DNA from 4 places in the Sporosarcina siberiensis genome. Region 3 is predicted to be linked to each of the others. Evidence: riboswitches for the same ligand, from Rfam matches in the RefSeq annotation. Region 3 holds a riboswitch; each other region holds the start of a gene.
The links. A riboswitch is a leader RNA that binds a small molecule or an ion and turns the genes downstream of it on or off. The one in region 3 is predicted to bind S-adenosylmethionine.
Positions count from the first base shown of each region.

Region 1: linked by a shared signal. The riboswitch ahead of ACFSFY_RS10440 (2,3-diketo-5-methylthiopentyl-1-phosphate enolase) and the one ahead of mtnK (S-methyl-5-thioribose kinase) in region 3 are both predicted to bind S-adenosylmethionine.
Region 2: linked by a shared signal. The riboswitch ahead of metK (methionine adenosyltransferase) and the one ahead of mtnK (S-methyl-5-thioribose kinase) in region 3 are both predicted to bind S-adenosylmethionine.
Region 4: linked by a shared signal. The riboswitch ahead of ACFSFY_RS07875 (O-acetylhomoserine aminocarboxypropyltransferase/cysteine synthase family protein) and the one ahead of mtnK (S-methyl-5-thioribose kinase) in region 3 are both predicted to bind S-adenosylmethionine.

Region 1 covers NZ_JBHUGI010000027.1:76,851-84,832, forward strand. Annotated here, with positions in the region: gene cuyA (D-cysteate sulfo-lyase) at 1-973, opposite strand, end outside; gene ACFSFY_RS10420 (VanZ family protein) at 1,074-1,553, shown strand; gene ACFSFY_RS10425 (peptide MFS transporter) at 1,931-3,421, shown strand; gene ACFSFY_RS10430 (cupin domain-containing protein) at 3,515-4,027, opposite strand; gene ACFSFY_RS10435 (2-hydroxy-3-keto-5-methylthiopentenyl-1-phosphate phosphatase) at 4,052-4,726, opposite strand; gene ACFSFY_RS10440 (2,3-diketo-5-methylthiopentyl-1-phosphate enolase) at 4,861-6,054, opposite strand; SAM riboswitch class I at 6,239-6,343, opposite strand; gene ACFSFY_RS10445 (glycerol-3-phosphate dehydrogenase/oxidase) at 6,558-7,982, shown strand, end outside.
Region 2 covers NZ_JBHUGI010000027.1:130,399-138,380, forward strand. Annotated here, with positions in the region: gene ACFSFY_RS10690 (methyl-accepting chemotaxis protein) at 197-2,206, opposite strand; gene ACFSFY_RS10695 (hypothetical protein) at 2,325-2,585, opposite strand; gene ACFSFY_RS10700 (histidine phosphatase family protein) at 2,598-3,170, opposite strand; gene ACFSFY_RS10705 (alpha/beta hydrolase) at 3,285-4,073, opposite strand; gene ACFSFY_RS10710 (gamma carbonic anhydrase) at 4,191-4,703, shown strand; gene metK (methionine adenosyltransferase) at 4,764-5,960, opposite strand; SAM riboswitch class I at 6,154-6,273, opposite strand; gene pckA (phosphoenolpyruvate carboxykinase (ATP)) at 6,435-7,982, shown strand, end outside.
Region 3 covers NZ_JBHUGI010000009.1:115-8,096, reverse strand. Annotated here, with positions in the region: gene ACFSFY_RS05305 (DUF2935 domain-containing protein) at 1-427, opposite strand, end outside; gene ACFSFY_RS05300 (ABC transporter permease) at 540-1,532, opposite strand; gene ACFSFY_RS05295 (sugar ABC transporter ATP-binding protein) at 1,501-3,018, opposite strand; gene ACFSFY_RS05290 (sugar ABC transporter substrate-binding protein) at 3,096-4,181, opposite strand; gene mtnA (S-methyl-5-thioribose-1-phosphate isomerase) at 4,202-5,239, opposite strand; gene mtnK (S-methyl-5-thioribose kinase) at 5,236-6,435, opposite strand; SAM riboswitch class I at 6,505-6,674, opposite strand; gene ACFSFY_RS05275 (methylthioribulose 1-phosphate dehydratase) at 6,873-7,490, shown strand.
Region 4 covers NZ_JBHUGI010000021.1:95,745-103,726, reverse strand. Annotated here, with positions in the region: gene ACFSFY_RS07885 (glycine betaine uptake BCCT transporter) at 1-241, shown strand, start outside; gene ACFSFY_RS07880 (Ldh family oxidoreductase) at 335-1,402, opposite strand; gene ACFSFY_RS07875 (O-acetylhomoserine aminocarboxypropyltransferase/cysteine synthase family protein) at 1,520-2,815, opposite strand; SAM riboswitch class I at 2,935-3,050, opposite strand; gene ACFSFY_RS07870 (hypothetical protein) at 3,200-4,408, opposite strand; gene fabG (3-oxoacyl-ACP reductase FabG) at 4,596-5,357, opposite strand; gene ACFSFY_RS07860 (NAD(P)H-dependent flavin oxidoreductase) at 5,364-6,332, opposite strand; gene ACFSFY_RS07855 (TRAP transporter permease) at 6,367-7,982, opposite strand, start outside.

The DNA.
Region 1 (7,982 bases), on a different contig from region 3:
CATATAATGAAGGCGATCCACCGGTGTGAATAAATAAAACATTTTCATCTTTTGCGAATTTTCCTTGTCGAACTAAGTCAATCAACCCCGCCATTACTTTTCCTGTATAAACTGCATCTAAAAGAATACCTTCTGTTCTCGCTAACATTTGTACCGCTTCAATCATTCCATCCGTAGGTATTGTATAACCCCCGCCGACGTAATCATCATAACAATTGACACTGTCCTCAGAAATAGTAAATGGCACATTCAAAAATTTAGCTGTTTTTTGAACCAAATCTTGAATTACTGGAATTTGATGTTCGTTAGACCGAGACACATTTATCCCGCTTACTTTAACGGATGCACTGTTGCCATGAAAACCTGCAATTAAACCTGCCTGCGTGCCACCACTACCACTCGCGACTACTACGTGATCAATAACTAAGCCACTCTTAAATGTTTGGTGTAGAATCTCCTGTGCACAAGCGGCATAACCAACAGACCCCAAAACATTCGACCCACCAATTGGAATTAAATACGGTTTTCTTCCAGAAGCAATTAGTTCTTCACCTAAGATATTCATTTCCTCGATGACATTCGTACCGTTTTCCACAACTTTAATATGTTCTACCCCGAGTAAATTATATAATAGATTATTCCCGTTTGCATCGGCATCATAAGAAGTGGATGGCCCTTCCTCCAAAACAAGTTGACACTTTAAGCCTTCCTTCACCGCTGCCGCTAATGTTAAACGACAATGGTTCGATTGTAGCGCACCACAAGTTACAATTGTATCCGCTCCTTTTTCGAGAGCATCTGCAATAAGAAATTCCAATTTCCTTGTTTTATTACCTCCGCCAGCTAATCCCAATAAATCATCCCGTTTAATATAAATGTTTGGTCCATCCAATAAGTCCGTAAGTCGATCCAGCCTTTCTATCGGCGTTTCAGCATATGTGTAACTTCTTCTTGGTAATCTAGATAGCATCATTAGTTTTCCCACTTTCTATAGTATATTGTTACTTCAAATTATACCTTAGTGCACCTGCTTATTTAATGAAAAGTCGCATTTTATATGTTAAAATTTTCTTATGAGAAAACTAATCGTACTTTTACTATTGCTAAGTGTTCTGTTTATATCTTCAGGTCAAACGTATGAACAACAATCAATCATACCCACTCTTCAAAAATGGCTTCCAAACAAACCATTTGAATCCTTGCTCATGAAACTTGAATTTCCATATTGGGGAATAAAAGTTTCCATTGAAGAGAGAGGATATTATTACTTCATCGAATTCTTAATTCGAAAGAGTGCTCATTTTTTCATCTTTGCCTTTATCGCTACCGCAGTATACGCTGTTTTACCAAAACTTCGATTTCGTTTACAAATTGCAGCAGTCATTACATTAGTTTTAGCCTTTCTAGATGAATTTCATCAATACTTAACGGGTGGTAGGACACCGTCTTTACAAGATGTTTTTCTCGATATGCTAGGAGCGTTAACAGCACTTGTTGTTATATATATTGTAAGTTTAATAACAGCTCACAAAAGCTCTTCTAAGAAGATGTAACATCTTCTTAGAAGAGCTTTTGCAAAACTAATTATCACCACTATATACTAAATTTCACTATTTAATTAATAGTATTTTCAATAATTAAAATTATATTAAACTTGTATTGATTCGACATTATAATTCATCATTAATAACTGCAGTGAATTCAAAGATGGGTTAGGTAACAGAATTGTTGCAATAAAAGGGGTATTCCTACTATAGGGATATCCCTTTTTTTCAGTCATTTCTTGTTGCATCTTTGGATTTTACGTATTATATTGAGATAGTCTATTTTTATTGTTCAGACATTTTTATTTGTGTAAATTAAAAATAATAGGGTATTAATTAGACGTATAATTCTTTAGTATCCGAAATCAGAACGAGGAGGTTTCATAGTGTCAAACTTAACCAAAGAACAAATTGTAAAAAGCGTGCCACAAAAAGGATTTTTTGGACACCCAAAAGGGTTATTCACATTATTCTTCACTGAATTTTGGGAGCGCTTTTCCTACTATGGTATGAGAGCCATTCTCGTCTTCTATATGTATTATGAATTATCACAAGGCGGACTCGGGCTTGATAAAACCTTGGCCCTTTCAATCATGTCTATATATGGTTCTCTTGTATATATGTCTGGAATCATCGGTGGATGGTTAGCGGATAGAATACTTGGTACCTCTAGGGCGGTATTCTTTGGTGGAATATTTATTATGTTCGGGCATATTGCTCTAGCTATTCCAGGAAGCATTACGTTATTCTTTGTCTCAATGGTTTTAATTGTAATTGGAACAGGGTTATTGAAACCTAACGTTTCTAGTGTTGTCGGTGATATATATGCTGAAGGTGACAATCGACGTGACTCTGGATTCAGTATTTTCTACATGGGTATTAACATGGGTGGATTTATTTCACCACTTATCGTCGGTGAATTGATGAAGACAAGTTTCCATCTTGGATTCGGTGTTGCTGCACTTGGTATGTTTATAGGTTTATTAGTATTTGTATTTACTAAGAAGAAAAATCTTGGACTTGCAGGTACACAAATTGCAAACCCACTTTCACCTGCAGAAAAAAAGAAAACATTTTCAATCTTTACCGTGACGGCCGTCGTGCTTGCCGGTTTCATTGCGTATGCTATTCCAAAAGGTTGGCTCACATTTGAGTCGTTCATTGCAGCTGTCGGGGTTCTTGGATTCCTAATTCCAACTGCCTATTTTATTGTAATGTACAGAAGTCCAAAAACAACTCCGGTAGAACAATCTCGAATTATTGCCTATATCCCATTATTCATTGCATCTATTATGTTTTGGGCAATTGCGGAACAAGGGTCAACAATTCTTGCACTATACGCGGATACAAGAACTGATTTGAATATAATGGGTATGCAGATATCCCCTGCTTGGTTCCAATCTGTAAATCCATTATTCATAATCGTTCTTGCTCCAATGTTTGCATGGATGTGGATGAAGCTAGGAGATCGTCAGCCATCCATTCCTAGGAAGTTTTCTTTAGGATTACTCTTTGCCGGTCTATCCTTTATTGTTATATTAATTCCTGGATATTTCGGAGATGCAAATACACTTGTAAGTCCATTTTGGCTTATACTCAGTATATTTATAGTTGTTCTCGGTGAACTTTGCTTATCACCCGTCGGACTATCCGCGACAACAAAACTTGCACCTGCTGCTTTTTCGGCACAGACAATGAGCCTTTGGTTCTTATCCAATGCTGCAGCACAAGGGTTAAACGCACAAATTGTAAAACTCTATTCTGAAGAAACTGAATTGCTGTATTTTGGAATTATTGGTGGAACTGCGATTGTTCTTAGTATCATTTTGTTCCTTATCTCCCCTATAATTTCAAGATTTATGAAGGGTGTACATTAATTTTAATTTGCAAATACTCATCCTTTGCTTAAATTTTTCCATAACAAAACCGACATTCCTTAAAGGATGTCGGTTTTGTTTTGAAACGAACTATTAATAGACTGCTACCCAACCTTCAGGTGTAACAAAAATACGAACGGCTACTACTTTGCGATCTTCCGCGAGAGTGAAATAATGGCGAATGTTTTCCGGCACGGAAATTAAATCTCCAGGAACGAGATGTACTTCAAAAAATTGTTCGTCTTTTCCTTGGATTACAAATACGCCGTGTCCACTCACGATAAGTCGTACTTCATCGTCCGTATGGTGGTGTTCCTTTTGGAAATTTACAAGCAACTCGTCCAAATTAGGTGTCGTTTCCGACAGAGAAATGATATCTGCAGTTTTATAGCCGCGCAGCTCTGAAATCGTGTCAATTTCAGTTTTAAATGCATTTAAAATACCTTGTTTATCTTCATCAGATAAGTCGAACTTTTCTCGAAGATTTTCAGGAACCTTGTTTATATCCCAGTGTTCATAGATAACTTCTTGCTGTTCTAAAAATGCTGCAACCTCTTTTTCTGATTCAATTACTATGTCCGTTCCTTGAATTGTAATCGTCGCCATTTTCATCTTCCTCTCTAATTTAAGTTATTGCTTACTATTAAATTCTGTTTCTACGATTCGTATACAATCGTAAAACGTTTCAAAAGGGTGGTAAGGAATTCCTAACTTCTTACACTTTTCGATTAAGTAGTCCCTTGCAATCACAACATCAGCAAGTTTCGCCGCTTCAAAGTCTGTCACAGAATCTCCAATGACAATACTCGTTTGTTGTTCGTTTGTTAAGTTGCGAATAATTGTTGGTTTACAACAGCCACATCCTTGGTTTGTACAATTCGCATCACATGAATGTGGAAATTCAATTTTAATATTCTCACCCAAAAAGTCACTTTCATTACAATAGACTTTATCGAAAGGACCAAATGGTTCAATCAGTGGATAAACGAAAAAATCGATGCCGCCACTTACTATATAAAGAGGAATGTCTTGATCTTTTGTAAACTGTACAAATTCAGCAAAGCCATCTCTAATTTTTGCATCTTCCAATACAAATGAAATGATTTCTTCTTTTTGAGATGTCGCGAGCAAAGAAAACATTTCCTTAACACCTTTTTGAATGGAAATTTCTTGTGCTAATATCGCGTCTTTAATTGTTTCCCAACCAGGTGGTCCAAACTTCTCCATTATATTAACGATGTTATCTTTCATTGTAATGGTCCCGTCAAAATCACAAAAGATAACGGGTCTTATTGATGTACCCAATTTTCTCAACCCCCTTCTACATATTACCGATCACCGATAATTCATAGTTCTAACTATAATAATCAAATTACAATCAGTACTTGAAGATATGTTTGTCATAATCACTACTCAATTGTGAATTTGAGAATGCTACTTTAATTCGGTTCAATTACGCCCCATTGGGTAATTGCCTGTTGCAATGGTTTAGATGTTTTTGCAGCTTCTTGTAAAGATATCTTTTGAACGCTTGCATCGATTGCAGCTCTAAAGGCTTGTGCTCCAGCAGTTGGACCATCAGAATGACCAAAAATACCCCCACCTGCATTGACTACAAGATTATCACCAAAATCATTCACTAATTGGGGTACCATTCCGGGATGAATTCCAGCAGATGGTACGGAAAACGTTTGTTCAAATCCATTCTCCTCCGTTAGTGCTTGATTAATAGCCAAAGCATCTGAGAGCGGTATAGCAACATTACCATACGGACTTGGATACAAGGAAAGATCCCCACCTATAAGACGTGTAAGCTTTCCAACGAGCAACGAGTACGAATATCCATGTCCTGCTTGTCCAGCAAGAACGCCGGATAAAGCAGAATGTGCCAATATTGGCAACCCAACATTATTATTTTCACGCAATCCTTGCAGTGCATCTAAACCATACGCATGCACATTAAATAATAATGCATTTGCTCCTAATTCAGCAGCTTGCTCCGCTTTTTCATGCAATTCATGCGTTCTTCCAGATAAATTAACGGCATACAGTGCTCGTGCTCCGGTATTTTCATAATGATTATGAATAATTTCTTTTGCAGTCGTAATTCTTTTCAAAAATGGCGTCAATTCATTTTCAAATAAAATCTCATCATCTTTTATTAAATCAATGCCGCCAGCCAGTAAATCTTCCAATTGTGAAGAGAAAAACTTTAAATCTTTACCCATGACACCTTTGAAAATGGCTTTTAACAAAGGACGATCGTATACACCTAATTGTTCACGAATACCTTTTGTACCAAATCTGGGACCTGGGAACTTACCAAGTAAATCTGCATCGAAATCCATATCGATTAACTCATATCCCTCAAAGAAAGATAATTTACCATAAACTGTGGTTAAAATTGCTGGTAAGTCTGCAGAAAAATTTGCGGAAGGATAAAATATTTTCACCGTATCTTTTAATTCGCCCTTTTCCACTGAAATTACTTCACCTTTATGTTTTTTCAATTGCTCCTGTTCAAGATGTGGAATGTCCGTCCAAGATCCAATTGTCAGTCCAAGCGCATGTTGCTCAGCAATCTTTTGTTGATTTGCATCTGTTGGAAATAAATAAGTAGCTGTTAAACCCATATTGCATCCTCCTCGATAAATCTAATAATTAGTTCGGTTGAAAATGTTTACTCTATAACTCTTTCATAGATTTTGAACTGTTTCAATCTAGAGTTAAACTTAATTTCACCTCTAACACTATCTATCTGTTTACCATAACGCTAAAAAAGACCCTATCAATTAAGAAGAGGTCTTTTCAAACAACTTCTTATCTTTTAGCTCTATTAGCTAGAAGAATTAGCACCGTGCTCAAAATGAGTCGGTTGCCGGGCTTCATTGGGCTTTTCCCTCCGCCTGCTCTGGATAAGAGTATATGTGATTTTTTTGTCTATAAAAATAGTACTTGAATTATTTCATGAAAGATTAATATTGTCAATATATTAGCAACCTGTTAAATAGTATAAATACATACATATTGCTTAACTATATCTGGTTATTCAAGTAATTTCAATAGGTATAGCCCACGGTATTATAGTATCATTTAAGTAAATCACAGAAATTATCAACGGAGGTGCACACATCTTATGAATAAACAAACTTCTAATTCTCATAGGCATGAAACGATTGCAAAAATGCAAACAGAAGAATTTGATGTATTAATCATTGGTGGCGGAGTAACCGGGGCCGGTATTGCAATGGATGCAGCAAGCCGGGGATTGAAAACGGCTCTCGTAGAAATGCAAGATTTTTCTGGTGGTACTTCCAGTCGTTCAACAAAAATGATTCACGGTGGTTTGCGCTATTTAAAAAGTTTTGAAATAAAAATCGTGTCGCAGGTTGGAAGAGAACGAGCTATCGTCTACGAAAATGGTCCGCATGTTACCACTCCACAGTGGCTTATTTTACCTATTTACAAAAATGGTACATTTGGAAAGTTCAGTTCATCAATCGGTTTGAGAGTTTATGACATGCTTGCGCGTGTTAAGAAAGATGAAAGAAAAAGCATGCTTACTGTAAAGGAAACGCTGCAAGCTGAGCCCAAGTTCAAGCAGGAAGGATTATTAGGTGCAGGGCGTTTCGTTGAATACCGTTCAGATGATGCCAGGTTAACAATAGAAGTTATGAAAGAGGCAAAAACACAAGGAGCAACAGTACTCAATTACACTAAAGTTGAAGAGTTTCTTTATACAGACGAAAAAATTGTTGGAATAAAAGTTGTGGATCAGTTGAACGGCGAGTCTTATGAAATACATGGCAAAAAGATTGTGAATGCTGCCGGTCCATGGGTTAATACAGTAAGAGAAAAAGACCTTCCTTTGGACAATAAAAAATTACACTTAACAAAAGGTGTGCATATTGTCTTCGATCAAAGTGTATTTCCATTGAAGCAGACCATTTACTTTGATACTCCTGATGGCCGAATGGTTTTGGCAATTCCAAGAGATGGTAAAACATATATCGGAACAACAGACACTGATTATGCCGGCGATTTAAAAAACCCCAAAACCACTGAACAGGATCAAAACTACTTACTGGATGCTATTCATTTTATTTTCCCGGATTTAGAGATTTCGCAATCTGATATTGAATCTAGTTGGGCAGGACTGAGACCTTTAATCCAAGAAGAAGGAAAAGATGCTTCCGAAATTTCAAGGAAAGATGAAATCTGGAAATCGAAAACCGGACTCATAACGATAGCTGGTGGAAAACTAACAGGTTACCGAAAAATGGCGGAAACGATTGTAGACTTAATAACATCCGAATACCAAAAAGAGGACGATAAAATATATTCTCCATGCAATACAAAAAACATGCCCATTTCGGGCGGTCACGTAGGTGGTTCTAAGCGTTTTGAAGCATACAAGTATTCCAAAGTTCGCCTAGGTATGGATCATGGTTTATCAAAAGAAGTCGCCTATTCTCTTGTTCAAAATTACGGTTCCAACATCGATCGTATTTTCGCGTTAATCGAGAACTATAAAACCGACGCAGAAGAGTTTGGAATGCCT
Region 2 (7,982 bases), on a different contig from region 3:
AGTCATTTATTGAATACTAGTATAGCTAGGACATACCGATGATTAAGTATCAAAAAACCATCGCATCATTGTTCTGATAGATGCGATGGTCTTCATTCTTAATCTTATGTTTCATATTCTTTTTTATAACCATTTTCGACTAATTCTTCTACAGTTGAAAAAACACTGAAGTACAAACTTCTTAAATCAATTTTCTTTAAATTTTAAAATGACCGATTGCCCTGTGAAGCTCATCACTTAAACCAGCCAATATGTCTGCTGAACTTGCCACTTCACGTATTGCACGAAGCTGTTCATCCGTAGATGCACTAATCTCTTCACTAGCCGCAGCTGTTTCTTCAGCAGTTGCGGACATTGTTTCGATTGTTTGCATGACGTTTTCTTTATGTTCCACAACTCGATTAACTTCTTCAAAAATACTGCCAATCGATTGCTCTAATTTATTCATAAGATCAGAAATTGAACGAAACGTTTTTTGTGTTTCACCCACAACTAATTCCTGTTCATTGAACGTATCACCCGTTTCCCTCATTTGTCTGGAAACCTGACGGGAACCTTCTTGTAGTTCCTGAACTGTTGCTTGTACTTCTTGCGTAGCACGTGCAGATTGTTCTGCAAGTTTACGTACTTCATCCGCAACTACAGCGAATCCTTTACCGTGTTCACCAGCCCGAGCTGCTTCGATGCTGGCATTCAGTGCAAGTAGATTTGTCTGGGATGAAATATTTGTGATTGTTTCCAACACAACACCAATTGCGCCAACTTTCGATTCAAGTTCACCGACAACCTCTGCCATCGATTGTAAATTCGTTTTCCAACTATCAAATGAATTTTTAAGCTGGTCAACTTGTAGACGCCCTTCAGTGTTGACTTCTTCAGCATCCGTTGCAATTTCCGTCATAGCACCGGCCCTTTGTTGAATCCCGACAAGTTGCACACCTAAATTCTCTACCGTCCCCGTAACATCCTCTGTGTCATGAGCCGATTTCGTAGCCCCAGTAGCAATATCACTTATCGCCTCTGCCATCTGCTCACTAACAGCAGTTGTTTCTTCAACAGATGCACTAAGTCCTTCAGCGGAAAGTCGGACTTCGTTGACAGACCGAGTCACGACCGTAATGACTTCACGTACTTTTGTAGTCATTACATTGAAGTATTCAGCCAGGTCGCCAAATTCATCTTTGGATTGGACATCTGCCGTAACATTCAAGTCTCCTTCTGCCATTTTGTTCATTGCAGAACGAATTTTACTTAGTGGTTGAATTAGTTTTGAAATTAATAACCATAACAAACCAATCATAATAAGTTCGGATAGAAGAAATATCGCTAGTATTAAGTTTTTAGTATCTTTCATTGAATCTGCAATAGATTGTTCATTGAAAGCTGCACCGACTTTCCAACCAGACTCCGATAACGTTGTAAAAATCCCAATCATCTTTTCGCCATTTTCATCATATCGATCGATACCGCTCGCTTTTTCAGCGCCAAACATTTCTGTCACATAAGAAAGGTCGACCATTTTCTCATCTTTGGGATTCAAAAGGGGATGGACAATTCCTCCACCATCACTATCGAATAAAAACGGATAGCCGTTAAAACCAAACTCACTTTCAGAAATACTATTCGTTAAAGTTGCAAGACTAATATCTGAGCCGATGACACCAATAACCGATCCGTTTTCACGTATTGCTAATGATCCTGTAATGACGTAATCACCTGAAACTACATCAATATACGGATTTGTCCAAGCAACTTCGCCTATCTTATCTAGTGCAGCTGCATACCAAGGACGGACTGTTGGGTCAAAATCGGGTCCCACATCCACCTCAGGTGAGAATTTTGTGAATTTGTTTTCAAATGCAAAATAGATTAAATCGGATGCCGGCATAATTTCAATGAAATTTCCTAAAGCCTTTTCAATCTCTAGATTTAGTATCCGTTCATTTTCATTTTCACGACCATCTTGCGTAGCAATAAAATTAGTGACCGCCTGGTTATTTGAAATGAGCTTTAATGCCTGTTCATATTGAATGAAAAAGTTTTCGATTGCATAGCTCATTTCCTTAACAGCCACTTCACTTTGATCAAAAAGTACTTCTTCCGTTTGTTTTTTCATTTGAACCGAAACGAATCCATAAATCACACTACTTGTAATAAAAAATAATATAAATACACTAACAATTATTTTCGTTCTAATTGATTTCAATAGTATAGCCCCCTTGCCCTTATATTTCGGCTGTAATAATCGATTTTTAATACTATTGAAATAATAGTTAATTCCGAAAAAGATTTAAACTCACTGTAAAAATAAGCACATCGACATTCTAATATATCTCTGAATCCTCTGTCGGATTTATATTTTTAAATCCAAGAATCATTTGCATAATAAAAGCAATGCCACAGATTACAATTACCGCTATTGAGAGCCAATCCAGTGGATTCATTAGAGAGGTTTTCCAAACAATTAGTAAGAGCATTGCGGAAAGACTGAAATTCACAATGAATGGCTTATGTTTAAATTTCTTTAATGAAAACCAAACAAATGCTCCTACACTAATAATTAATAAAGACAAAATCGTATCCATATAAATTCCCCCTTAAAGATGTTTTGTGCAATTATGCACTATACAATGATTTCCGCCTTCATTAAGTTGAATGATTGTAATTGACGTATTAGCCAGAGCTTCATCTAAATCATCTTCCGGAACTAAAGCTTTTATAAGCTTTCGAATAAAACTCCCGTGACTCACAACTAATACCTTTTCATCACTATACGTTTGGCCTATTTCATCAATAAAATTTAACCCTCTACTTAGAACTTGCTCATTGGACTCACGGCCTAAATCAAGACTATTCCATGATGCACCCCATTTTAAAATCCGTTCAGCTTCTGTTGTTCCTTCGATTTGGCCCCCACCTGTTTCACCAAGTCGACTATCCACAACCAAATCAATATTTTCTTTCCGTAAAGCAATCAGTTCAGCAGTTTTTCTTGCACGAACTAATGGGCTTGTAAAAATAATGTCCCAAGTTTCACCCGATAATCGTTCTGCAATACGATGAGCCATTTCAACCCCATCCAAATCAAGCGGAATATCGGAACTCCCTTGTGCGCGTCTTTCTTTATTCCAAGCGGTCACACCATGTCGAACAAATCCGATGACTGTCACACGAAACACTTCCTAATTTAAATTTTCTAATTAGTCCTTTAACTATAAACTAAATGTATATAAGATGACATAAGCATTTAACCAAAATAAAAAAACGCCTATAATTGGCGTTTCTTATACTACATATCCTAGTGAACGCAAAACAGAATGCATAAAGGATTCTGTATATAAAAACACTTCATCTCGTTCTGGCTCGTGAAATAAGTCGTGATACAATCGATTCCATTTTTTATATTGAATTTCTGAAAGTTCCTGAGCAAGCAACCACTTTTTAGCGTAGCTGATATCCGTCACCTTATCACTTCCTGCTGAATGAAGGAGAATTGGCACGTCGCGAATTGTTCCTTCATATTGAGTCACAGATTTCATGAAAAATTGCAACTCTTTGTACCATGAAGCGGTCATAATTGGGTTGTAAAAATCATCTTCACGTACTTCTATATGCAAATCCTGATTTCTAGTTAACATCTCAATTGGTAATTCATGATTTAGTTTCATAGACGAAGTGAATTTTGACAGAACACTTGAATGTTTGGGAGGCAAGTGATTAAGGTGTAACCACGGAGAACTAAATATATAACCAGCACACTCAATTTTTTCAGTCTGCAGCATACGCATCATTAGCGTTGCACCAAGACCATGACCAATAACAAAAAGTGGTAAGCCGTCTGCTACACCAACATCAAGCAATTTCTTTACATAATTTACATAGGATCCAAAACTTTCATCATGTACGTTACGACCTGCTTGTTCACCATGGCCGGGTAAATCGCCTGTTACGACGAGAAATCCACTACTTCGCAGCTTCTGAATGAGCCAAGCATATCTACTGTGATGTTCGTACGCATTATGGATGATAGCAACAACCGCTTTTGGTTGACCTTCCGCTTCCCATTTCCACATAGACATCTACCTCCTTAATAATCCGTTCAGCACAGTATTATTCCCTTTTTACAAACAATAAAACATAAACTTTGCTACAATTAATTATACACTATCAAATAGAAATGAGGAGAAGTCATGATTTATCCATACAAAGACAAATACCCTATTATCGATCCAACTGTTTTCATTGCGGATTTCACAACTATTACAGGAGACGTGACGATTGGTCCCGAATCATCCATCTGGTTTAACACAGTGATACGAGGCGATTTATCCCCTACAATCATCGGTCGAAAAGTTAATGTTCAAGATTTATGTTGTCTACACCAAAGCCCACAATTCCCATTAATTCTTGAAGATGAAGTTACGATTGGTCATCAGGTTACTTTACATAGCTGTACAATAAGAAAAGGTGCTCTAGTTGGTATGGGTTCCATTATATTAGACGGAGCTGAAATTGGGGAAGGTTCCTTTATTGGGGCTGGAAGTCTGGTCCCACCAGGTAAAAAAATTCCACCAGGTGTACTTGCCCTCGGTTCACCCGCGAAAGTCATGCGTCCACTTACGGATGTCGACCGGGCAGAAATGGATCGCGTCGTAAAGAGCTATGCTGAAAAAGGACAATACTATAAAAGCTTACAAAAATAAGTTCAAAAGAGCTAGTAGATCGGTAAACCAATCTACTAGCTCTTGTTTTATTACGTTGTATTATTGATTTGCTTGTTCTCTTAATCGATCCGCTTTATCCGTTTCTTCCCAAGGTAGATTAATATCAGTTCTACCAAAATGTCCGTAAGCCGCAGTTTGTTTATAAATAGGACGACGTAAATCCAACATTCTTATAATCCCTGCAGGACGAAGATCGAAATTTCCGCGGACAAGGTCCACTAATTCACCTTCTGTAACTTTTCCTGTACCGAATGTATCGATTGAAATAGAAACCGGTTGCGCAACACCAATTGCATATGCAATTTGAACTTCACATCGGTCAGCTAGACCGGCAGCAACGATGTTTTTCGCTACGTAACGTGCAGCATAAGACGCAGAACGGTCAACCTTCGTTGCATCTTTTCCTGAAAAAGCACCCCCACCATGACGGGCATAACCACCGTAAGTGTCAACGATAATTTTACGTCCTGTCAGACCAGCATCTCCTTGAGGTCCACCAATAACGAAGCGGCCTGTCGGGTTAATAAAATATTTCGTGTTTTCGTCAATCAATTCAGATGGAACAACTGGTTTAATAACATGTTCCTTTATGTCCTTTTGTATTTGTTCAAGCGTAATCTCAGGATGATGTTGTGCAGATATAACAATTGTATCAATACGAATTGGGTTATTATTCTCATCATATTCAACAGTTACCTGTGTTTTTCCATCTGGACGTAAATAAGAAATAATCTCTTCTTTTCGTACATGTGATAGTCTACGCGCTAATTTATGAGCCATACTAATTGGGAGTGGCATTAGTTCAGGTGTTTCATTACATGCATAGCCAAACATAAGACCTTGGTCGCCTGCTCCAATTGCTTCGATGTCTTCGTCACTCATTAAACCTTCACGAGCTTCAAGTGACACGTCGACGCCTGCTGCGATGTCTGCAGACTGTTCATCAATGGCAGTAAGAACTGCTGAAGTTTCCCAGTCAAAACCGTATTTTGCACGAGTATAACCAATTTCTTTTACTGTATCACGTACTACTTTTGGAATGTCTACGTACGTAGTCGTTGTAATCTCACCTGCAACCAAAACTAGACCAGTCGTTATAGTCGTTTCACAAGCAACACGTGCATTGGGGTCTTCTGCTAAAATTGCATCCAAAATTGCATCTGAAATCTGATCACACATCTTATCTGGATGTCCTTCTGTTACAGATTCCGATGTAAAAAGTTTACGATTCGTCAATTTATTTCCTCCTTATATCCTACGAGATTGATACGGTACTCATACTTCCCATGTAAAGTCCATTCTTGTTATAAGAACGGTAAGCGCCATTACGAGCTCATACACGAGGATTAAGGGCTGAAACAATAGAAAAAGCCCTTCGCTCACGTATTTATTACATGAGGAAAGGCTTATTTTGAAAAAGCACCTTTCACTCTTATCGTCCAAGGACTTTCACCTTGCATCAGGTTCGGCACCATCACGATAACAAATTCGTTACTGCAGGTTGCCGGGTTTCATAGGGCCTGACCCCTCCACCAGCTCGGGATAAGAGTATCCGTTCAATTAAATATGTTACGAAACATGTCTGCATATGTCAATCTTTCTCTCGAAAATAATTCAATTCAATTAGTATAGTTTATTATTCTAAATGTGTTATACTAATTGATGAATGTGATGTCATCCAATTATATATGTAAAGGACGGTACTTAATTATGATTTCAACGACAATTAGCGAAACTCTAAAAGATCTTCTTTCCGGAGAAAATGTAAATGTTCAACTCTCAGTTCCACAACTTGTTGAAAAAGCAACAACACGTGGAGAAGCACAGCTAACTGCAGATGGAGCGATAACAGCTTTAACAGGAAAATATACAGGTCGTTCCCCGAAGGATAAGTATATTGTCGAAGAAGAATCTTCTAAAGATAACATCGATTGGGGCAGTGTAAACCGTCCGGTCTCAACAGAGATTTTCGATTCTCTATATAACAAAGTAATTAAACACTTAGCAAAAAAAGATGAATTATTTGTATTTAAAGGGTTCGCTGGAGCAGATCCTGAGTCTCGCCTTTCTATACAAGTTGTTAACGAACTTGCTTGGCAAAACCTTTTCGTTCATCAACTCTTCATTCGCCCGAGCGCGCAAGAGTTAGCAGAACATCAATCACAATTTACAATTTTAGCAGCACCATCATTTAAAGCAGACCCTGCTGTTGATGGTACAGATTCCGAAACGTTTATAATTGTTTCTATGGAAAAACGAATTGTACTTATTGGTGGAACTGAATATGCCGGCGAAATGAAAAAATCAATCTTCTCAATTATGAACTACCTACTTCCTTTAAAAGGAATTTTACCAATGCACTGTTCTGCAAACGTTGGAGATAAAGGCGATGTTGCGTTATTCTTCGGACTTTCTGGTACAGGTAAAACAACACTTTCTGCTGATGCAGATCGTAAGCTTATTGGTGATGATGAACACGGCTGGTCTGATAATGGCGTGTTTAACATCGAAGGCGGATGTTATGCGAAATGTATCAATCTTTCAGGTGAAAAAGAACCTGAAATATTTGGTGCTATCCGTTTTGGTTCGGTTTTGGAAAACGTTGTTATCGATTCAGAAACACGCATTCCAGATTACGACGATGGTTCGTTAACTGAAAATACTCGTGCAGCTTATCCGATACAATCAATCGATAATATTGTAGATCCATCGGTTGCTGGACATCCTAAAACGATTATTTTCCTAACTGCGGATGCGTTCGGTGTTTTACCTCCAATTTCAAAACTAACGAAAGAACAAGCTATGTACCATTTCCTTAGCGGTTTCACATCGAAACTTGCTGGAACAGAGCGTGGAATTACTTCACCTGAAGCAACATTCTCTACTTGTTTCGGTTCACCGTTCCTACCTCTTCACGCTACAGTGTATGCGGAGATGTTAGGGAAGAAAATTGATGAACATGGTGCACAAGTATTTCTTGTGAACACAGGTTGGACTGGTGGAGTATATGGAGTTGGTCGTCGTATGGATTTAAAATATACGCGAACTATGGTACGTGCTGCACTTGAAGGTAAACTGAACACTATTGAAACAGACACAAACGATATATTCGGTTTAGAAATGCCGAAAGCAATTGAAGGTGTTCCAACTGAAGTATTGAATCCACGAAATGCTTGGTCTGATAAAAAAGCATATGATGAAAAAGCAAATGAACTTGCAGAACTATTCCGTGAAAACTTCAAGAAATTCGGATCTGTA
Region 3 (7,982 bases):
ACCAAAAGTTGCTTTCATGAATCGTTGCATCTGATGGTGAAATATAAGTACCTGTTTCTACTAATTTGAAAACTTTTTCAGCCTCTTCAGCTTCACGAATCATGTGATCCAAAAGTGAAACCGGCGTTGATATAATCACTTCACATTTTAAAGATTTATCCATTGTATGAAGAAGCAATTCACGAAACTCTCGAGTGGAACTTTTCGCTTCATCCAATAAGAGCCCAATATCTACAGTTTTCTTTTCTGCACGGTTAAAAATTTTCCCCATTCGCTGAACCATTTCGTGATTCGTACGAGCCAATTCTAGCTCATGATGACTAATTTCACGATCAAAGAACTCACCATGCTCAAAATTATTACGCACCCAAAAGTCAATTATTCCATAGGTATCCCGCTCGTAATTATCTGTGTATGGCAATACCACACCTCTTTCTTATTTGTACGTCCAACACATGTTATGTCTCACCCATTATGATTATGCCAAACGACCTTGCCTAATAAGTTAAGAAGAAATTATGAACGTTGGAAACTAATTATTATCCTGCTGAAAACCGGTTTTTCGCATGAACATACGTTACTGCTAGGGCAGATACAAGCACAGCTCCCTTAATAATATCAAATGCATAATAAGGTAGATTAAGAATCGTTAAGCCATTCAGTAATATACCGATAACGGCTGCACCAAAAAATGTACCGATGGCATTCGGTTTACCAGCACCTAAAACGGAGTAACCAACAAAGACAGCTGCCACTGCTTCCATTAACAGTGGTGCGCCCGCATCGATTTGTCCTGAACCAACACGTGCTGTGAATAAGATTCCCGCCATTGATGCAAAAACACCGGAAATAACATAGGCGGAAAACTTAACTTTTTTAACGTTAACACCTGACAATGTAGCTGCTTCTGCATTCCCACCTGTCATGTAGAGCACGCGGCCCCAACGTGTATGATTCAATACTAAATAGGTTAGGAAAACCATCACGAGCATTATCCAAACTGGAACAGGTAAACCGAGCATTTTCCCTTGTCCAATCCATAGAAATGCTTGCGATAACTCGCCAGGTGCAGTCCCTCCCGAAACAAGAGGCATGTTATTGTAAATCGAATAGCCCTCTGTATATGTCCGGTGTAAGCCGGCAACGATATACATCGTACTAAGTGTAGCCAGTAAATCTGGGATACCAATCACAACTATTAAAAGCGTGTTAAACATACCAACAAGAACGCCTACTAAAATAGGTAGTATAAGCACAAGCCACAATGGCAAGTCATACCAAACCATTAAAGAAGCCGTAATGACTGTCGATAAGGACATCGTCGACCCTACGGATAAATCAAATCCATTGACGACCAAAGTAAAAGTAACACCCAAAGCAAGAAGCGTCACTATAGAAATCGATCGTAAAATATCCGAAAAATTATTATACGTTAGAAAAGCATCACTAATAAAACTAAAATAAATAATAATAGCAATCATTAAAACAATTGTTCCATATTTAAATAGAATGTTTATACTTTTGTCTTTCATTTTGTTCCTCCGTTCCGCCGCTTGCGTAGAGCAATATTTTCTCTTCTGTTGCATCTTCATGTGAAAATTCCTTTACAATCCGCCCATCATACATAACGAGAATCCGATCAGAAATCCCTATTATTTCATGTACCTCACATGAAAAATAAAGGCATCCATTTCCTTTTTCAGAAATCTCACGAATAAGTTTAAAAATATCCACTTTGGCACCGATATCGACACCCTTTGTCGGTTCATCAAACAAATAAATTTTAGAATCCAAAGACATCCATTTCCCAATTGCAACTTTTTGCTGATTTCCACCACTTAAATGTACAAGCGGTGTATCCACACTACCCGTCTTAATTTGAAGGCTTTTAACAATACTCTTTGCAAACTCTTTCTCCGCACGTTTATTCATAAAAAAACGATGTGAAAATTTACGCAAGTTGGGGAATGTTGCATTTGTTTGTAAAGATTCATGAACAAAAAGGCCTTCTTTTCTACGTTCCTCAGGAATTAGTGCCATTCCAGCTTTAATGGCATCTGAAGGGTGTTTGGCTTGGACCCGTTTACCATCTAAATAAATACTTCCTTTATTGAATTGATTGTATCCAAAAAGAGTTTTTGCGAGTTCTGTTTTTCCTGCGCCTACTAAACCAACTACACCAACGATTTCACCTTTCGAAACTGTAAAACTAATATCATGCAATTTGTTATTATCTGAGAGACCATTTACTTCTAACAATATTTCAGACGTAGATTTATGTATTTTTGTTAACTCATTCCTAAACGTTTCACCGAGCATTGATTCAATAACTTGATTTTCCGTAGTTTCAGTCGTTTTAAACGTTTGAGTAGTTGCTCCTTCTCTCATCACTGTTATTCGATCACTTATTTCAAATACTTCGGGTAATCTATGTGAGATGTAAATGCAGCCAACATTGTTGTTCTTCAGATCATTTATAACCGAGAAAAGACGTGTAGATTCTTGTACGGATAACGGAGCAGTCGGTTCATCAAAAATAATTAATTTTGCGGAATGAACGAGTGCACGTGCTATTAATATCAATTGTTTTTCTGCAAGAGTGAGCATAAAAGCAGGTTGCTGAACAGAGATATTCCCCGCCTTTAATTGTTGCAATGCTTTAGATGCCTCTGCATAGAGTTTTTTATTAGAAATAAATATGTTTCCTGGTTTTGAAAATGTATCCAACATAATGTTTTCCGCTACGGACAGTTCAGGAACAATTGCAGTGTCCACTTCCTGATACACACAGTAAATGCCTAGTTCCTTTGCTTGTTTAGGTGAACGTAAATTCACAGTTTTTCCATTAAGTATGATTTCTCCATCATCTTGTTGATAAACACCTGAAAGAATTTTCATTAAAGTACTTTTACCTGCACCGTTTGCTCCTAGTAATGCATGTACTTCTCCTCTTTCAAGTACAAATTCTCCCTTAGTCAGGGCGGTCACTTTACCAAATTGTTTTTGAATGCCACTCATTGAGAGTAAAGTTTCCACAGAAAAACCTCCCTATTTGATAAATAAGCTGCCCCTTTTTATAAGGACAGCTTCATTTCTTACTTCAAGCTTTCTTCTAATTCTTTTAGTGCTTTTGAATACCCTTGATCGCTCGCTCCCCAACCATCAATAAATTCATGAAGTTCGTTAGTTGTTACTTTGTTTTCTGGTAGTTTTGCAGCATCCACGAAAATTGGTTCTAACACAATATGTTCTTCTGGTTTTTCACCATTTATTTTTTGGTATGCGTAACGCACTTGAATCCGACCGATATCTGTAGGATCTACCGCAGCAGATGCAGCCCATGGACTGTTCTCATTTTGAATCATTTGCAAATCTTCGTCACTCATATCAATGCTGTATACTTTTATATCCGTACGGCCAGATTGCTCTATTGCACGAACTGCACCTTTCGCGAATTCATCCCAAGCCGCCCAAACTGCAGTGATATCACCCTCATTTGGATACTGCTTTAGAATTACTTCCATTTGTGCTTGAGTATCTAGTGCTGTATTAGCCGTTGCTGCACCAAATGCGGCAATCTCTTTAATGCCAGGGTTTTCTTTCAAGAAATCAGCATATGCGACTTGCCTTCTTTCCATTGGAGCAAAACCGGCTACCCAGATTTTCACAATGTTTCCTTCACCATTCGCATCTTCTTTTAATTTTTCTAAAGTCATTTCAGCCATTTGCTGGTCACCTTGCTCTAAAACAACAACACCTTCAACCTCAACTCCAGCATCAAATGCTACAACAGAAATTCCTTTTTCAATCGCTTTTTCAACACCTTGATTTAACGCTTCCTTTGTTCCGTGATCAATTAGAATTGCATCTACACCTTGATTGATTGCAGCATCTAGGTTAGAAGCCATTTTAGCCAAGTCGCCTTCAGAAGCAAATACCGTAACAGTTCCACCAAAAGCGGCAACTTGTTCTTTTACTCCCTCAATATATTGGGCAGAAAAAGTTCCAAGATTTTGCTGCATAATTAGTGCGACTTTCTTATTTGCTAATGGGTTTTCAGATTCCTCAGCATTTTTCACCGGTGTTGCCTCAGCGCTGCCTTCGCCTTTAGGTTGACATGCTGTCAGTAATACTCCTATTAATAGTGTTGCAAATAATAACAATGCTGATTGTTTTTTCATGTTTTTTTCTCCTCTATACTTTAGTTGCCAAAAAGGCGTTGAATGGTATCTACATAATTTTGATCGATAATTCCTTTTTCGGTAATGATAGCCGTAATATATTTAGCAGGTGTTACATCGAAAGCTGGATTAAATACTTTCGTATTGGGTGGAGTAATTCGCTGTTCCCCAATAATAGTAATTTCATCAGCATTTCTCTCTTCAATAATTATTTCTTCGCCACTATTTATTGTTAAATCGAATGTAGAGGAAGGAGCAGCTACGTAAAATGGTATATCAAAGGCTTTCGCTAAAATCGCCAAATTCATCGTTCCGATTTTATTTGCGGTATCTCCATTCGCAGCTATTCGGTCAGCACCGACAATAATTGCTTCAATTCCTTTGGAATGAATCGTATGAGCGGCCATACTGTCGGTAATTAACGTTACATCTACACCGGATTGTTGAAGTTCCCAAACAGTTAATCTTGCACCTTGAAAGACAGGTCGAGTTTCACAAGCGTACACCTCAAAATGCTTCCCTCGTTCGCTTCCTAAATGAAATAGAGCAAGTGCGGTACCATATTTTGCTGTCGCAATGGATCCTGCGTTACAAATCGTCATTACTTTAGTTTTATCATTCAACAACGTTAAAGCGTATTCTCCAATACTTTTACAGAATTCCTCGTCCTCTTCATGAATGTTGATTGCTTCCTGAATTAGTACAGATTTCGCTTTGGTTACACTTTCAATATTTTGAACAGAAGACATCAGTCGGTTTAAGGCCCACTTTAAATTGACTGCTGTAGGGCGCGAACCAATCAAATAAACGTAATCCTTTTGGAGTTCTTGAAGAAAGTCATTTATAGTGTTTGCATTATATTTTTGTGCTGCATTCGCCAGTCCATAGGCTCCAGCTATACTAATTGCTGGTGCACCACGTACTTTCAGTTTAACAATTGCATCATAAACATCTTCAATGGTTTCCAAAGTCAAATACTCAATTTCAATGGGTAATTTACGCTGATCCAAAATAATAAGCTTATTTTTCTCCCATAGGATTGACGTTGGAATGCTCATTCTACTGCACCTCGTACTAGGTTCGTTACGCTATGAATCGATCCGAACTTAAGCCGGTTCAAAATTAGTAGCTCACCAATTTCCAAAGCTTGTTTTTTTATTTTAATTCGTTTTTCACTATCTTGAATGCTTTCTAAATCTTTTACTTGTGCTAATCCAATAACTCTTCGGATAATTTCGCAACCGGCAAAACCAAGTGTGTCACTGAGTACTTCTCTTAGCACTTCGACTTCGTAGTCTTCAATATATGAATAGTTATCAACTGAATCCTTTTTCCAAAGTTCCGAAAAGGTTGTAGTAAAAGCCAACCAAGTTTGCTCTATTTGTAGGGTGAGCAGTTCCCTTTGTTCACGCTCTCTAGTAAGTACTTGCATTATTAAGTTCGCAATAAATTGACCTATATCAAAACCGATGGGTCCATAAAATGCAAATTCTGGATCAAAGACCTTTGTTTCTTTTTGACTCACAAAAATGCTTCCTGTATGTAAGTCGCCATGCAATAGTGCATCGGCTTTCGTTAAAAAGGTACGCTTCAGTTTCGCTACTTCTAATTTCGTTTTTTTATTGGCCCATAACGCCTCAACAATTGATTGCAATTCTGGCTCAATATTATTCGTTTCACTATCAAAGAACGGATCTGTAAAAACAAGATCTTCCGTGATTTTACATAATTCAGGATTTGAAAACTGTACAACTAGCTTTTTCTTATCAAATGGATGTAAGGCGAAATCTGATGTGTAAAATAAAGTTTTTGCTAGATATTCACCAATATCTGCTGCTAATTTCGGATAATTTTCTCCATTTATAAGACCTTCACGCGCAACAGTTAAATGGGAAAGATCTTCTAGTATTGTAATTGCAAGACTCGTATCGGTACCCAATACTTTTGGAACAATCTTCGGTACATATTTTCCGTGTTCTTTAAGTGCTTCGGCTTCAATTTTAGCTCGCTTTAGTGTGAGCGGCCAACTTTCTCCAACTACTTTTGCATAAGGCAATGCCTGTTTAATAATAATACTTTCATCTGTATTTATATCCGTAATTCTAAATACATAATTTAAGTTGCCGTCTCCTATTTCTGTACACGACAATTCTGAATGCTCCGAGAACAATTGATAGTCTATCGCCAATTGAATTGCCTTCTCTACATTTAGCTCTTCATATTTTTTTCCCACTACTTTTACCACTCTCTTCATCCCCCTTTAATGCAAAATAAATAGCCTTCTCTAAAACATAGAGAGGCTAAAGAATTAAAAATTCCCTGCCTCTCATCTTTCAGAAATCATACTAAATAAGTATGTTCTGATGGAATTAGCACCGTGCCTTAAAGGATGAATCATCCAGGCGCAAAGTATGCGCCCCGTTTCACAACGGTATTACGGTCGGTTGCTGGGCGTCATTGGGCCAATCTCCCTCTGCCTGCTCTTGATAAGAGTGCTGCAATTTAATTTGCTATTCTATTTGTACTGTATCTTAGCACTATTCTAAAAGAAGTGTCAATGATTTTATTGAAATAATGAATTATTGACAAATATATTGATAAGTGAAACAATCAACTTTAGAAAAACAATATAGAGATATACACTATAATATTCAAAACCGATTATGACTTTTAATGAAAAGAGGATTATATATGAGTACTTATTTGGCTGAATGGAATGACTTAGCGGATGTCAAAGATGAATTGGCAGCTCGTGATTGGTTTATGGGTACTAGCGGAAACCTTGCAATTAAAGTGCAAGATTCCCCACTTCAATTTTTAGTTACCGCAAGTGGTAGGGATAAAAATAAGCGAACAAGCGAGGACTTTTTACTTGTAGATCATTTAGGTAATCCAGTGGAAGAAACATCACTAAAACCCTCTGCAGAAACATTACTTCACTGTGCTATTTTTAACAAAACATCGGCGAGATGTTGTTTGCATGTGCATACTGTAGCAAATAACGTAGTTTCAGAATTGTATGGTGATCAAGAAATGATTGTCTTTAAAGGGCAGGAACTTATTAAGGCTTTTGGATTATGGGAGGAAGATGCCGTTCTTCGCATACCAATCATTCACAACTTCGCATATATTCCGCAGCTAGCTATAGAATTCGAAAAACATATACATAGCGATAGTGGTGCGGTACTCATTCGAAATCACGGAATTACGGTTTGGGGAAATGATAGTTTTGAGGCGAAAAAGTTGCTAGAAGCTTCTGAATTTTTATTTCAATATCAGCTAATGATTCAACAAGTAAAATCATACTAATCCTTTAAAAACAGAAAAAGCAGTTCTAGATTTTTCAATAACCCGTTCAGATCGCTTATTCAAATACCAAATAAAGTACAACAAAGACCATTAATTCACATTTGAATTAATGGTCTCTTATATCCATATATTTGAAACAGCCATTAGCTTAAAGCATCTACAATCTTAAAGTCATCTTACTACTGGGAACTTCTATAGTGAAACTTTCCTTAGAAGAAATCGCTTTTTCATAAATTCATCCGTTTCTTAATTATCTTGAACGATTCTGTAACAGATTTTGCTCACTAATTGGTACCATTACTACAATAAAAACTTTAGGTATTTCCTGATATTTTACCGAAATGTGTCTCATCCCCATTATTATAAGGTTTTACTACATCATAATCTTCTTCTAAGTTAATTTTATAGAAGACCTCATTTTGTAATGAAAGATTTGAGTAATCAGATGTTTCATTACTTTTATATAATAAGTTTAATGTTCCATCTTCTTCT
Region 4 (7,982 bases), on a different contig from region 3:
AGCAACTTTTGTCTTAGGTATGCAATCGACAAATGGGTCATTAACTCCGCCAAACACGGTGAAACTAACTTGGGGTATCATCCAATCAACAATCGCAGTAATTCTTTTATCTGTAAACGGTCTTACCGCCTTACAAAATACGATCATTATCGCAGCATTACCCTTCTCTTTTGTCATAGTCTTAATGGTAATTGCATTAATGAAATCATTAAAAGAAGAACTAAAATTAATGAAAAAGTAAACAAAAAACAATTCCTTAACAGGAATTGTTTTTTTGTTTAAAGAGAATTGCTCAATTGTAAGCACGTCTATTTCTATAAGTTCCGAAATTCATTCATTTTGAACTTGCATCCGTTAGATACTCTTCTATTGAAATATTATATTTATGCCCAAGCTCTTGCAATTCATTATAAATCGCTTGTGTTAAAACAATACCTTCCTTCAAGCTCTTCTCTCTTTTGATTTGTTCTATTTCTCCAGGCATATATACTTTCTGATGAGCGGCACTTGGAGGACTTGTGACCGTTTGTGTAATGCGATCATCCATTCTCTGTTTAAATGTATCCAAATCCATGAAACTTTCAATATCAAATACAATAAATGTGTGACCTAACTGTTGTGGTCTCGTGTCATTGTACATTTGTGAAATATGTTCTCCAAACATGGCTCCGGTCATTACGCCGGTCATTATATCAATCATCATCGACAGCCCAGACCCTTTAGATCCAAAAGGAAGCAGAAAACCATCCAGGGCTTCTTGTGCATCGGTCGTATCATGACCGTCTTCTGTAATAGCCCATCCTTCTGGAATTTCTTCTCCATTCTTTGCAGCTAAATTAATTCTCCCTCGAGCTACATTACTAGTTGCCATATCCAAAATTACGGGCTCATTGTTCGAAGGAACGGCAATAGAGATTGGGTTCGTCCCTAATGTAGGTTTCTTCGCTCCCCATGCAACCATTATTGGCGACGTGTTCGTCATAGCGATTCCTAGACAACCTGCATTGGCTGCCATTCTCGTGAAATATGAAGCGGTCCCAAAATGATTTGAATTACTAACACCTACAAATGCACTACCATATTTCTTTGCTTTTTCTATCGCATTTTCCATTGCAATTTTCCCTGCATATTGACCCCAACCGTTATTTGCATCGTATAGCGTCGTTGTTTCAGTTTCTCTTAATACCGTTAACTCCGTGTGATTTTTAATCACTCCATTTTCTAATCGACCTATGTAATCCGCTAATCTTGTAACTCCATGTGAATCTACTCCCATCACATTCGCATCGACTAAACTATCCGCTATCACTTCAGATTCATTCTTTGGTATACCGAGAGCTGTAAATACTTCATAACAAAACTTTTTCAACTGTTTCACAGGTATTCTTTTTTCTATATTCATTGTTTTAAGTCCCCTTTGCATTCGTTTTCATCATTTGATACTAGGAATTATAGATGGAATCTGCTGTACCACCAACAAAAGAGAGACGAATAAACCGTCTCTCGCAATATACTCTAATCACACCGTCACTGGAACTGCCTTCTCAATCGCTTGTTTAAGATCTGCAATGATATCATCAACTGATTCTAGGCCTACTGAAAGTCTGATAAGCTCTTCTGTAACACCAGACTTCTTCAAATCTTCCGGACCTAGTTGTTGATGTGTTGTCGAAGCCGGATGGATGATTAGTGATTTTGCATCCCCTACGTTCGCTACATGCGACCAGATATCCACATTGTCAATTACTTTTCTACCCGCATCACGGCCACCTTTAATGCCGAAAATCACGATAGAACCAAAACCATTCTTCAAATACTTCTTAGCAAGATCATGTGATGGATGATCTGTATTACCTGTAAAAGTAACCCATTCCACTGAAGGATGATTCTTCAAGAATTCAGCCACTTTAACCGCATTTTCATTATGTCTTGGAACACGCAAGTGAAGCGTTTCTAACCCTTGCAAGAAGTTGAATGCACTGTCAGGGTCGAGACATGGTCCAAAGTCGCGTAATAACTGTACGCGCAGTTTTGTTGCGAATGCTGCTGCCGCTGCGTCAATTCCGTAACGCAAGCCACCATACGATGCATCGGGCTCTGTAAATCCTGGGAATCTACCTTGTGTCCAATCAAACTTTCCAGCATCGACCACAATTCCACCAATAGTCGTACCGTGGCCACCAATCCATTTCGTTGCGGAATGAATCACGACATCCGCTCCAAACTCAATTGGATTTGAACCATATGGTGATGGGAATGTATTGTCAATCAGTAACGGCAATCCGTTTTCATGTGCAACTTCTGCTACAGCTTCGATATCAAGAACGTGAAGACCTGGATTTCCGATTGTTTCTGCAAAAATCGCTTTCGTTTTATCCGTAATTGCAGCCCGGAAGTTTTCTGGATCCGTCACATCAACAAACTTCACAGTAATTCCATAACGAGGAAGTGTAACCGCAAATAAGTTATATGTGCCACCGTACAAATTACTTGCTGCCACTATCTCATCACCAGTACCTGCAACATTCAAAATTGAGAAAGCAATTGCGGCCATTCCCGAAGAAAGAGCTACCGCAGCCGTTCCGCCCTCGAGAAGCGCTAGGCGTTCTTCAAACACAGCTACCGTCGGATTCGTAATTCGTGAGTAGATGTTTCCAGCTTCTGATAAACCAAATAAGTTTTGTGCATGTTCCGTATCTCGAAAAACGAAAGAAGTTGTTCTATGAATTGGCAACGCACGGGATCCAGTCACCGGATCAGGCTTTTGTCCACCGTGTAGTAGAAGTGTTTCAGGTTTTAGGTTTTCGTTTGTCATTGTCATTACCTCCAGTAGTTTTTTAGATGAAAAATATAGTGCGGAGGCGTTGGGGGTTCCAAGGAATAAAAAATAACCCCCTTCGCTTAAGAAGAGGGTTACGCTTTCGCAAATTCCTCCCCTTATCTTTCAGTCCGTTTACACGAAACTGTAGGAAGTAGCACCTTTGCAAGTTGGTCACTTGCTGGTTGCTGGGCATCGTAGGGCCTAATCCCTCCGCCGCTCTTGATAAGAGTGTTGTTGTATTCAGTTTTCCATCTTGTTACATAGTATAGATGTAGTCGCAATATAAAGTCAAGTGTTTATTTAAAAGTTTCTGAAAACTAATTCTAAAAAAAGACTTTTAGTCTAAGCATACTTACTTTTAATGAAAATACATCCTTTTTAAAACATATCAATAATATATATGTAACCAAATGCCATTAAAGTAATTACTAGAAAATACAATCCATTCCATTTAAACGCAACGGTAAAACCATCTTTTTTTACATTCTGGCTTATTATAATGTTCATCGCATTTAAAGGACTAATAGCAGCTGATAGCATCCAACTAAAAATACACATAAAAGCAATAGGTAAAGGATTAAATGGAATTCCTGATTCAATAAGCGTTAATAAAATTAAAGGTATTGAAATGATTTGGTGAACTCCAATCATTGCTACCCCGGTCACAAACAAGAGGATAAACAAAAACAATACAGCAAGTGATTCATTTACTGACCACTCTATTGCGCTTTTTAGCACATTAATAAAAGGTGTATTGGCAATTGCATTCCCGAAAATACCCGCACTTAAAAATAGGGAGATTTCCATTCTAGATCCAATTAACAAACGGTCCTTATAGTGCAAATACTCTTCTCTAACAACAGCCCATTTATTACGCAGAACAACCCAAACAAATGGAACCAAAACACAAATAAAACTAACCAATAACAGCATTGGTTTATGAAGCAACGATTCCATACTAATCAATAATAGAATCAACCCTAAAACAAATACTATAAGAAAAAATATGTTCTTCAAACCATTCTCATCAGGCTTCAATTGTCCAGGCTCTTGTAAAAGTGTATGAGTAGTCGCTTTCGGTCTCAGTAAAAACAAACCTACAACAGCTTGCATAAGTGAAAACGTAATTCCTACTAATATATAGGACATATATTTAACTTCTAATAAATAGATTACAATACCTACTGAGGCAAAAAATGGTGACCAAAGAACGGCAGGTGTAAACCCTAAGTAGTAAGAACGAGACAACATTTTGGGCTCAATTTTAACATCTTTTACAAAGTCATGCACGATGCGTATCGCACCCATATTTAATATAGGTGCTAACAGCATCATAAAAGAACTCATACTATAAAATGTTTTACGTTCATCATTTTTATTGTTTGATAACCCGGAAACGATAGTATCAATTATTCCTTCTCTTCTAAGCGGGATTGACAGCAGAGGAGCCAATATTAGGATTGCAAGCAGTGGAAGGTTTTGTGTAATCCCCTCAAACAGCTGAAGTCCCCTATTGCCATTTATAAAATGTATAATCATTCCCGTAGTAAAAAGAAATAATGTGAACAGCCTTCCTTTGATCTCCATAGAAAAAACAACCGTTAGAAAAGTAGCTACTGAAACTATAGTAAACAAAACAGTTATCAAAGGGTGGGAAATATACGCATTTATCATATATGTCAAGCACATTAACATGATGAGAGTAAAGCGTATCATGTTACACCTACTCTCTTTCTTATTAATATAAGTTTCAATAACTTCTCAAATTTCTACTTTATGCTTTGGGACCACCGGCAACATATAAAACTTGTCCAGAAACGAAAGAGGATTCTTTACTTGCAAAGAAACAAACTGCGTGAGCAACATCTTCCGGCATTCCTGCACGTTTCACAGGGATTTGTTTGGCCTTTTCTTCAACCAACTGCTCAAATGCTATGCCATTACGTTCAGCCACAGATTTCGTCATTTCGGTAACAATGAAACCAGGAGCAACTGCGTTAACCGTAATGTTATAACGCCCTAGCTCCAATGCTAATGTTTTTGTAAAACCTTGGATACCGGCTTTGGCCGTTGCATAGTTCGCCTGTCCTCTATTCCCTAAAGCAGAAACGGACGAGAGATTAATGATTCTACCGTACGCATTCTTCACCATGAGTTCTTGTGCATATTTACTACAAATAAATGCTCCCTTTAAATGGACATTCATTACTTGGTCCCAGTCTAGTGTGCTCATTTTGAATAGTAAGTTGTCCCGTATAATCCCTGCATTATTCACGAGAATATCTACTCTATTATGTGTCTTATTAATTTCTGCAAATACTTTCTTCACATCTTCTTCAGCTGTAATATCGACGACATACTTTTCAAAGGAAATTCCCATCTCCCTAAACTCAATAGCCGTTGCATTTAAGATACTTTCATCCACATCTAAAAGACATACATGACCTCCTGAAAGGCCAATCTTTTTGGCGATTTCTTTACCAATGCCTTTACCTGCTCCTGTAATAACTGCTACTTGATTTGTGAAATCAGTCAAAGTTTTTCACCTTTTTCCCATTGTATTCATCGTCAAATAACTTAATTGATTGCGATAGTCATAAACAATTTCTTCTATGATTTCAGCTACAGTTTTTACTTCATCGATAAGACCGATCGTTTGCCCAAGTGCGATTACTCCTGTATTTAAATTACCCGTATCAATTAGCTCTTTATACGACTCCCCACTTATATAAGGGAAAATCTCTTCGAAGGTAGCACCTTGTTTTTCCAACTCTTCCAACTCAATAGAATGATTGGTCTTCATAACTCTGGCGGTTTTCCCAATCGATTTCTTCACCATTACAGTATCTGTTTCAGACAAACTCTCCAAATAATCTTTTACATTCTGATGGAGTCTAACTTCTTTTGACATTAAGAAACGGGTGCCCATTTGTACGGCACCTGCACCTAATGCTACAGCGGCGAGTACAGACTTACCCGTTGAGAATCCGCCTGAAGCGATAACTGGAATCGAAAGCTCTTTTACCGCTTTTTGAATAAGAGTTAAACTGGTTGTATCTTCTTTACCTGGATGTCCACCACATTCATAGCCATTTACCACAACTGCATCGCAGCCCAACGACTCTGCTTTTTTTGCAAAACGAACAGAAGGAGCAACATGAATAACTTTTACATTTGCTTTTTTCAGGTCATCCATATACTGTTCAGGATTATTTCCTGAAGTAAATACGATTTTAACGCCGGACTCAATTACACCTTCAACGAATTCATCCATTGGTCTTCGAATCCCAATCGCAATGTTCACTCCAAAAGGTTTATTTGTAAGTGTCTTTGTAAGTTCAATATCCTCCAGCATTTCTTTCTTTGTTTCGTAACTTCCGGCCGTGATTAACCCTAATCCACCCGCGTTAGAAACTGCTGAAACTAAAGGAGAAGTTCCAAGGCCCTGAAGCCCGCCTTGGATGATTGGATATCGAATGCCTAGCATCTGTGTGATCTTTGTTTCAATCATTTTACTTCTGCACCTTTCAATTCTAAGGCTCCAATTATGAAGCCATTTTACCGCTTAAATACATAGGATGTAATTTCTTTTGGAATACGTAAATCGCTAGCAATAATGCTATTCCGATAACATCTGATGCCACTCCTGGTAATACTAGAAGAACAGCACCACCGAATAACAATATTCTTTCATACCAATATGCTTGTCTGATAAACCATCCCTCAGTAGCACACGCGACAGCAATAATACCAATTATCGCTGTGATTACAGAAACAATAATCGCAGGCCATGCACCGACTAGTAATAACGTCTCACCGTAAACAAAGAAGAATGGCACGATGAACGCAGCTAGACCTAGTTTAACAGCCGCAAATCCTGTTTTCATTGGGTCAGCACCGGCAAGACCTGCTGCCGCGAACGCCGCCAATGCAACCGGAGGAGTAATTGCAGACAGAGCTGCAAAGTAGAACACGAACATATGTGCAGCTAATGGTGAAACTCCAAGTAGAATTAAAGCAGGTATAGTCAGTGGCACTTGAACGATATATGCCGCTACTGTTGGTAGCCCCATACCTAAAACAATACTAGTAATCATTGTAAAGATTAAAGCTATAATTAATATTCCACCAGAAAGACTAATAATGATACTACTGAATTTCAGTCCAATTCCAGTTAAACCGATAACTCCGATAATAATTCCAGAAGCAGCACATGCGATCGCAGTCTCTATCGATGCTCTAGCCCCAAAATTAAGCGCTTTAAATATTGTTGCGATGTTAATTCTATTCGCTTTTGTTAAACCCGCAACGAGTATGGTCACGATGATCGCAAACAATCCCGCTCTCATCGGAGAACTTCCCGAAGCAAGCATAACGACGATTACAATTAGGGGAATAAAGAATAAAAACCCTTTTTTGAAAACTCCCCAAAAACTTGGTAAATCTTTTTTATTCAACCCTTTTAAACCTAATCGAACAGCCCTTAAATCGACTTGGTAAAATAGACATATATAAAATAGTAACGCTGGAACAATTGCTGCAATAGCAATATCCATATAAGGAACACCTAAATACGATGCGATGATGAAAGCCGAAGCTCCCATTATAGGTGGCATGATTTGTCCGCCTGTAGAAGCAACAGATTCAACAGCACCTGCGAATTCCTTTTTGTACCCTGTTTTCTTCATCAATGGAATTGTGAATGCACCGGTGGTAACTGTATTTGCCACCGCACTACCTGAAATTGTTCCGAGGATTGAACTAGCGATAATCGCTGTTTTTGCAGGTCCTCCTCGGTACTGTCCCATTCCGGCAACGGATAAGTCAATGAAGAACTTACCCGCACCCGATACTTCCAAAAACTTACCGAATAAGATAAACAAGAAAATGAATGTTGCAGATACTCCAAGCGGTGTACTAAATACACCAGTTGTAGTATAAAATAAATGATCTATAAACCACATTGTAGTAAATTCTCTATGCGACAGTGTACCAGGCAGTAAATGCCCCCATATTCCATAAACAAGAGCTACTAAAATAATAATAACTAAAGCACGACCTATTACTCTTCGTGTCGCTTCAATTAATAAGACTCCAGCAATAATTCCTATAGCAATCTCTAAAGTTGTAAGCTTTTCAATATAGCTCATACGTGAGGATA